Regions from separate parts of the Enterococcus sp. R12 genome, predicted to be linked through region 2. Evidence: riboswitches for the same ligand, from Rfam matches in the RefSeq annotation. Region 2 holds a riboswitch; the other holds the start of a gene.

Region 1 (4,395 bases), 1.4 Mb from region 2:
CCGAAGCCAATCGCTTGATGCGTCAGCGGATCAATCGTCAGCACATGCAAAATGGCGTGACCTTGATCGATCCGGCAACGACTTATATCGACGAAGGTGTTGTGATCGGCTCAGATACTCTGATCGAAGCCGGTGTCACCATCAAAGGGAAGACGACGATCGGAGAAGACTGTGTCATTACGGCAGCTTCTGAAATAGAAGACAGCAAGATCGGCAACCAAGTGACGATCAAGGCATCGACGATCGAGGAGAGCATCATTCATGATGGCGCCGATGTCGGTCCCAATGCCCATCTTCGTCCCCATGCGGAAATTTTGGCCCATGCCCATATCGGGAACTTTGTGGAGGTCAAAAATGCGACGATTGGTGAAGGCACCAAAGTCGGACACTTGTCTTATGTTGGCGATGCGACCTTAGGCAAAAACATCAATGTCGGTTGCGGCGTAGTCTTTGTTAATTATGACGGCAAGAGCAAATTCAAAACGACTGTCGGCGACAATTGCTTTATCGGCTCTGGCTCCAATCTAGTTGCGCCATTGACCATCGAAGAGGAAACGATGATCGCTGCTGGCTCAACGATCACCAAAGATATTCCTAAACACAGTATGGCGATTGCCCGCGCCCGTCAGGAAAATAAAGCGGATTACGCGAAAAAGTTGCCTTATCTAAATTAGAAATAGCGAAATGACTTGATTTCTTAAGGAAAAATGACTACTATTTATTAGGAAGAAGATTCTAGTAAAAGGAGTCATTTTTTTCTAGATGAACGCAAAGAAAGTGGAGGTTCTCATGTCAAATCATTATTTTGATCCAAGATTGAAGATTTTTTCTCTGAACTCAAATCGTCCTTTGGCGGAAAAAATCGCAGCTGCAGTAGGTGTTGAATTAGGTAAGTGTTCAGTCAAACAATTTAGCGATGGTGAAATCCAAGTGAATATTGAAGAAAGTATTCGTGGTGCCCACGTCTACGTGATTCAATCAACCAGCAGCCCTGTAAACGATAACTTAATGGAATTGCTGATCATGATCGATGCTTTGAAGCGCGCCAGTGCGAAGACGATCAATGTAGTAATGCCTTATTATGGTTATGCAAGACAAGACCGCAAAGCGCGATCAAGAGAACCAATCACCGCAAAACTTGTAGCAAACATGATCGAAAAAGCCGGTGCGAACCGCATGGTTACACTGGATTTGCATGCCTCACAGATTCAAGGGTTCTTTGATATCCCAGTTGACCACTTGATGGGTGCACCATTGATCGCCAACTATTTCTTGGAAAGAGGCATTCAAGGCGATGACGTCGTCGTCGTTTCACCAGACCACGGGGGCGTGACTCGTGCCCGTAAATTAGCTGAGTTTCTTAAGTCACCAATCGCGATCATCGACAAACGTCGTCCGAAAGCCAACGTAGCGGAAGTCATGAATATCATTGGTCATGTTGAAGGCAAAACTTGTGTCTTGATCGACGATATGATCGATACTGCTGGTACCATCACATTGGCTGCGAATGCGTTGAAACAAGCAGGTGCTAAAAGTGTTTACGCCTCATGTACCCACCCTGTCTTGTCAGGACCTGCCTTGGAACGGATCGAAGATTCTGCCATTGAGCATCTAGTTGTGACAGATTCGATTCACTTGCCAGAAGACCGCAAGTCGAAAAAAATCGATGAGATCAGTGTCGGTGCCTTGATGGGCGAAGCGATCAAACGAATCCATGAGAACAAACCAGTCAGTCCACTGTTTGAATCAAAATTATCAATTTAATCGTGTCTCATAAGCATGAGAACAACAGCCAATGGTCGGTCTTTAGCCGCTCATTGGCTGTTTTTTTCTGAGGAGTTTCAGGATGTTTTTAGAAAAAACGATCGCAGTCATGTTTCTTTTCACCAATTTATGGTATTCTTGAAAGTGACTTGCGAAATGCAAGCAAAAAATAAAATAGAATCTAATCACAAAGGGGAGTCTGCAAAGGCTGAGAATGAGAGTACTCTAAACCCTTCGTACCTGTTTCGATCATGCGAACGTAGGAATTGTGACGAGTTGAAGTGTCCAACACTTCTCCTTTGTGAATTGTGATGATTCTAAAGGAGGAGTTTTTTTTGAAACGAAAAATGTCGCTGCAGGTCTGGACGGAAGGAACGATGATCGCTGCGATTGGGGTCGTCTTGTCGTATATCCCGATCCAGACAGCCAATTCCAGTATCGACTTGTCTCTAGGTCTCGTGCCCTTGGTCTTGTATTCGTATCGTCGCGGAGTGCTGCCGGGAATGACGGCTGGATTTATGTGGGGCTTGCTGAATATTTTGATTGGTAGCGCCATGCGTAACTTTATCACCGTTCCACAGATCATCTTTGAATACCCCTTTGCCTTTGCTTTTGGCGGGATGGGCGGCTTGTTTGCTAATAAAATCCAGCAAGCGATCCGTCAAAACAGCAAAACCGTTACGTGGTATGTCGTCTTAGGGGGCATCGTGGCGGTGATCAGCCGTTGGTTTTGGCATTATTGGGCTGGGGTCTTTGTCTGGGGAATGTACGCACCGCCAGGACAAAGTCCGTATCTGTATTCCTTGATCTTTAATGGATCATCGGTCATTATCAATATCGTTTATGTAGGGGTCGTCCTAGGACTCTTAGTCAAGGCAGCCCCGAAATTATTTGTCCCGAAAGCTTAGTTTTAGAAATGGAACCATCAAAAAATGTCTTGAGGCTCTTTGAGAAAGAGAAGCATCAAGACATTTTTTTGTCGATAAAGCCAAACGCTAGATCTTCTTGGTCGATTTCCAACGACCAGCTTTTTTTGCTGGCTGAATAGCGTAAAACAGCGATTTGATCCAGCTCTTTTTGATTGACCAGCGTGTTTTTTAAGCCAGCATCTTCTGACAGATAGATCGGGATCGTATAGGTTCTGTCGATCAATTGTTCTTGTGTCAGACAAAAGACGATGCCTTCTTGCATGATTCCCCGCAATTCTTTCAGCAAATTAAAATCGAGCTTTTCCACCGGTGTTGCTTTTTTAAAAAAGGAGAGGCGATCATTGATTTTTTCTAAGACGATGCGGGTGATCCGATCCGCCAAGATCCGATAATATTCATCTAAATAGCGATAATAAACGCGGGAACGTGCATCTTTTAAGTCAAAGAAAACAAAGTTATTTTGCAGTTTGTAAAAGAAAGGGGAGTGGAGGTGTGTCTTCATGTGGCCAAAATATAACAACTCGGAGATCTCTAAAGGCGTCAATTCTTTGACCATCTCGTAATCATTAAAATCGATCCACTTCATTTCTTCGGCAACACGACCTTTGTTGATCTGCTGAAAAAACAGTTGGACGTCTTCCATTCCGCGTATCACTTTTAAGCCCGTATGACCGTCGAATTCGCCGAAATCACTGGAAGGATCAAGCAAGAGCAAATTCTTGGGCTGATGGACGATGCTCTTGTTAAAATCTTGGGGGGCAAGCCCGCGGGTCAAGACGGCATTGCTGGTTGTATCAATATGTACGTAAATCGTGTTAGACATGCCGATCGATCCCTCCTATATACTAAGTTCATTCTACAACAAAGCGCTGAAAATTGCTTGTATCTTTTCGTTTAAAGTTATATTACAAAATAACAGAAAAAACAATTTTTAAGTTCCCTTTTTCGACAAAAAAAGGCAAATCTTGTCTTTTCGTAAAAAAACTGGCCAAAATTGGCGTCTTTATGAGGATTTTGGTATGATAAAAGAAGAAACTAATGGAGACGAAAACCTATGAGAAAAAAGAAACGCAGACTTTCAAATTGGCTGAGCAATCTCTTTTTGCTTTTGCTGTTATTGATTGGTTTAGCATTGATTTTTAATAATCAAATCAAAAATTATTTTATTAAACAAACGGGTGAAGCTTACGCAGTCGGCACCATTGATCGCAGTGATGTGGAAAAAAATATGGAAGCGGAAGCGACCTTTGATTTTGATGCCGTGGAGCCGGCGAGTTCAGAAGCAGTCTTACGGGCGCAGCTGAGCAACAAAGCCTTGCCAGTGATCGGCGGCGTGGCGGTTCCTAGTGTGGGGATCAATCTGCCGATTTTTAAAGGCTTGGCCAACGAGGCCTTGCTGTATGGTGCTGGTACGTTAAGTCCCACCCAAAAAATGGGGGAAGGCAATTACGCACTAGCCAGCCATCGCGCTCAATCGCCAGAGCTTTTGTTTACGCCATTGGATGATGTCGCCATCGGAGCGGCTATCTATGTGACCGATCTGGAAAATATTTACACGTATACCGCGACTTCTTCTGTGCGGGTCGACCCGACCGATGTCTATTTGCTTGACGAAGTGGAAGGCCGTAAAATGATCACGCTGATCACCTGTGGCGAAATGGGCGGTGTCACCCGTCGTGTGATCCAAGGTGATCTGGAATCT
Region 2 (4,395 bases):
ACGTACGCCACGATTACCAGCGGAATAGTTCAAAATCTCTTTGCCAGTATACACATAATTTGCTTCTTTCTTCGTACCATCATCGAAGATAAACGTCATTGTATTGTCTGTGATCTTGATCTGAGCAACATCTGTTTGATAACCGGTCGTATAATACTCTTTGTATTCGTCAGCCGTCATTTTCTTGTCCATTTTTGCTTTATAATCAAACACTTGGTCTAATGTTCCGTCTTGTAAAAATGGATACACGGATTGCCATTCTCCTGCCCAATCAGATAAGGGACGATCTTGAACATCTGCATCCTCGAAATAGCCGTTATAAACCGTTTTTTCTTTTTCGGCTTCTGCTATTTCTTTGTCATTTGCTACATCGGTCGTTTTTCTCAAGGCATCACGGTTTTGTTCCATGATCGAAATATAGTCTTCCCCGTTATCCATTTGTTCTTGGGTCAATCCTTCTAATGGATTCAAGACAGCCAGTTCAACACCTGCTTCTGAAGCTAACGTTCGTGCAATGCTGTCTTTGGCATTTTCTTCAAAGTAAATCGTTTGGATACCTGTTTCTTGAACGAACTCTTTTAGTTCTGCGATTCGTGAAGCGGAAGGTTCCTCGCTTGGTGAAAGACCAGAGATTGGTACTTGGGTCAACCCGTATTCCAATGCCAAATAACCAAAAGCTGCGTGCTGGGTCACGAAGTGATTTTGCGCTGGATTGCTAAACGCTTCTTCATAAGACGCATGAAGCTCTTGTAACTTCGCTAAATAATTCGCAGCATTTTCAGCAAAGGCTGTCGCTTTCGCTGGATAAGCCTCACTTAGTTGGTCACGGATCGCCTCTACTTGTTTCATGGCTAAGCTTGGTGCTAACCAAACATGGGGATCCAATTCATGGGAATGACCATCATCGCCATGATCGTGGTCATGATCATGATCCTCGTCTCCTGGAAGTAAGACCATTCCTTCTGTGGCTTTGACCACTGTCACATCGCCATCATTTAACGTAGCTTCAATCGAAGGAACCCACATTTCCATGTTTTCATTGTTGTAGACAAAGACATCCGCATCTTGGATCTTTGCCATGTCCTTTGCAGAAGGTTCGTAGTCGTGGGAATCAGTGCCTGCGGGCATCAATAATTCGACCTGCCCTTCCTCCCCTACGACTTGGCGTGTAAAATCATACATCGGATAAAACGTGGCCATGACCTGAATTTGTTCATTCTCAGAAGAGGCGTTTCCTGACTGCTCCGTAGCGTCAGAACCACCTTGACCACAGGCAGCCAATGCGAGGGCTACTGCTGATAACATCGTTATTTTAAAAAACTTCTTCATTTTCTAACTACACTCCTTTTATTTTTCCTCTTTTTCTTTCCCTTGGTAAAATACTGATAAATCAATTACGATTTACAAAAACAAAACGTAACGTTTACGTTTTACCATCGGTTTTATACTTTACACAACTATTTGCAACCTGTCAACCGCTTTTTCACTTGTTTTTTTATATGTAAAAACCTTCATATGTACCACCACAGATATCAGTGAAGAAATTTCCTTGAAAGACTTGCTCTGCTGATTTTTTTTCAATCGTCGAACATCTCTTTTTATTGTCCTTTGCTGGGTCCTGTGCTACACTCGAGGGGTAATTGAATAGAAGATTATCCACTAGGGGCGCTTTATGCTGAGATAGACGTAAGTCTGGTCCCTTAGAACCTGATTTGGTTAGTACCAACGTAGGGAAGTGGCAGCGCATGATTTTTCGCGTTCCCATTTTTTCTGTCTACGTGTGGATAGAAAAAGGAGGAACGCTTTTTTTGTAGACAGAAAAACCATCGAGAGGAGAAGAGAAAATGACAAATGAACCAATCGCCTGTGCCGTAGGCGGGATCGATATCACTGGGTGCCGAGTAAGTTTGTACCCCATGAAAGACCACTTTGCGCAACAAATCGTCGCGAGCATTGAGCGGACGGATACAACAGCTGTTTGGCAGCAAACCGATCTGTTCAGCACCCTTTTCCGAGGGGAAGCCCCAAGTGTTGTCGATGCGGCAGCTGGGCTATTTATCAACGCTTACGAATCCAAGACACACCTCGTGGGTGAGTTTACTTTTTCTAAGGGCTGTCCTGGCGATTCTGCAGGTGACGCGTTTTTGAATGGAGAACAGGCACAACCCAATAAAGCAAGCAATCTTATGAATGGTACGTTTGACGTGGATTGTAAATACTCGTTTTATGTATTTGGGGAAAACAATTATATGGAAGAGATCGCCACCATCGTCCAACTGGCAGAAACCTATGGTTTGGCTCCTCGCTCCGCCCATTATGTCACGATGCTGACGGGAACGGCCAGCCAACTCTTTGCGTATTTTGAAGCGGCATTAGCGTATGCCCATGACCATCTTCCCCATTATGTGTTAGAAGCAACGGTCTCAGTCAACAGTCCTTCCAAAAAGAAGGCGGTGTCGCATGACTAAATGGGTCTTAAAAGATGTCATTATGGTGGGGATCGCTTCGTTGATTTTTGGCGTGATCTATTTGGGCGCTGTTCATTTTGGGCTGTTGTTAGGTACGCTTTTAACCCCCTTTGGTTTGTCTGTTTTAGCGAATGAGTTTATTTTCGGGGTTTGGTTCATGGCAGCGGCTTTTGCTGGCTATGTGCTGCGCAAACCGGGCGCAGCGACGATCACTGAGATGATCGCAGCACTTTTAGAAGTGTTTATGGGGAATTTTTATGGACCGATTATTTTTATCAGCGGGTTTGTACAAGGGATTGGAACAGAAGCTGGCTTTGCATTAGGTGGCTACCGTCGCTATGGCTGGTTCCCTTTGATCACTGGTGCCATTGGCGCCACGATCACGAGTTTTCTTTGGGGGATCATTCGGTCAAATTTCGTTGACTTGCAATGGCAGTTGTTGGTGGTGATTTTTATTATTCGCTTGCTTTCTTCTTTATTCTTTTCCGCCTTTTTGGTCAAGATCGTCTGTGACCATCTGACACGCATGGGCGTTCTCAACAGTTACCCGATTGCTGAAGACCAAACCATTAGCGCCAAACGAGAAGCGGCATGAGCCTGCTCGTGAAAAACGGCTGCTTTTTCGTGGATCAAAAACGGCTTGATCTGACACTGTCTTTAGCCCCCGGAGAAACAAAAGGAATCTATGGTGCTTCAGGAACAGGAAAAAGCACTCTTTTCCACCTCTTAGCGGGGCTTAACGAGAAAGGGTTTGAAGAAGGAACCTATACGATCGATGACCGAATGCTAAACCAGCTTTCCATTCGAGAAAGAAGCACGTCGATCAGCTTACTGTTTCAAAATCCAGATATGCAATTTTGTATGGCCACGCCTCGAGAAGAACTACTGTTTTGTCTTGAAAATCAATGTATTCCCCAAGCCGACATGCCAAAAAAAGTAGCGGATGCCTTGACGTTTTGCGAGATCAGCCATCTTGCCGATCAGCCCTTTACGACCTTGTCTGGCGGTGAGAAACAGTTAGTAGCATTGGCTTGTTGTCTGATTTTAAAGAGTCGCTACTTGCTTTTGGATGAACCATTTGCCAATTTGGACGCCGACACAAGTCAAAAAGTCATTCGAAAACTGCGACAGCTCCAAAAGCAACATGCCATTGGCATCTTACTGATCGACCATCAAATCAAAGAAACTGCTGACTGGGTAGCTGAGTGGCTACTGATTGAAGAAGGATTCAGATCCGTCGATCAAGAAAAGATGCGCACACTCGATCAGGAGCTGCGCAGGTCACTACCGCCTGTTGAGATTAAGAAACTTTCTGCAAAAGAGCGGCTATCTTTTCAAGATTTTCGCCTGCCGATCCGTAACCAAGCGATTGTTTTTCCGAATCTTACCTTTGATAGTGGGACAATGATTGGGCTCACCGGACGTAGCGGCAGCGGCAAATCTTCGTTTTTAAAAGCGATCTTGCAGCAGCAAGCGTACTCAGGAACCATTCGCCTGTGCGGGGATCCAATCAAGAAGCATCCCTCCCCTTTTCGGTCCATCAGCTGGATCATGCAAAATCCGCAGGACCAGTTTTTGGCTGCTACAGTGGCACAGGAGCTTAGCAAAGGACGTGCAGCGACCGAGAGTGACAAACTGCTGGAAAAATTGCGACTACAAAACAAGAGCACTCAGTCCCCTTTTCTACTCAGCCAAGGCCAGCAAAGACGCTTGGCAGTAGCAGCTTTATTGCAGCGACCAGTCAAATTACTGTTGGTGGATGAACCGACCTATGGCCAAGATGTCAAGCAAGCTTGGCAGGTCATGCAGTTGTTAGCCGAAAAAGCCGCAAGCGGCACCTTGGTTTTAATCGTTAGTCACGATGTCTTATTATTGGAAGCATTTTGTTCACAAATCATTGATTTTAATCATTATGAAAAGGAGGACA

Evidence for each region. Region 2 has a riboswitch for thiamine pyrophosphate ahead of ACTW1R_RS09990 (YkoF family thiamine/hydroxymethylpyrimidine-binding protein). Riboswitches for the same ligand answer to the same signal wherever they lie in the genome.
Region 1: another riboswitch for thiamine pyrophosphate. It lies ahead of thiT (energy-coupled thiamine transporter ThiT); the one in region 2 lies ahead of ACTW1R_RS09990 (YkoF family thiamine/hydroxymethylpyrimidine-binding protein).

What each region holds. Positions count from the first base shown of each region.
Region 1 covers NZ_CM176874.1:3,515,656-3,520,050, reverse strand. The annotation lists gene glmU (bifunctional UDP-N-acetylglucosamine diphosphorylase/glucosamine-1-phosphate N-acetyltransferase GlmU) at 1-674, shown strand, start outside; gene ACTW1R_RS16380 (ribose-phosphate diphosphokinase) at 790-1,764, shown strand; TPP riboswitch at 1,946-2,047, shown strand; gene thiT (energy-coupled thiamine transporter ThiT) at 2,100-2,672, shown strand; gene ACTW1R_RS16370 (hypothetical protein) at 2,728-3,516, opposite strand; gene ACTW1R_RS16365 (class A sortase) at 3,748-4,395, shown strand, end outside.
Region 2 covers NZ_CM176874.1:2,164,143-2,168,537, forward strand. The annotation lists gene ACTW1R_RS09985 (metal ABC transporter substrate-binding protein) at 1-1,329, opposite strand, end outside; TPP riboswitch at 1,652-1,751, shown strand; gene ACTW1R_RS09990 (YkoF family thiamine/hydroxymethylpyrimidine-binding protein) at 1,845-2,468, shown strand; gene ACTW1R_RS09995 (ECF transporter S component) at 2,461-3,063, shown strand; gene ACTW1R_RS10000 (ABC transporter ATP-binding protein) at 3,060-4,395, shown strand, end outside.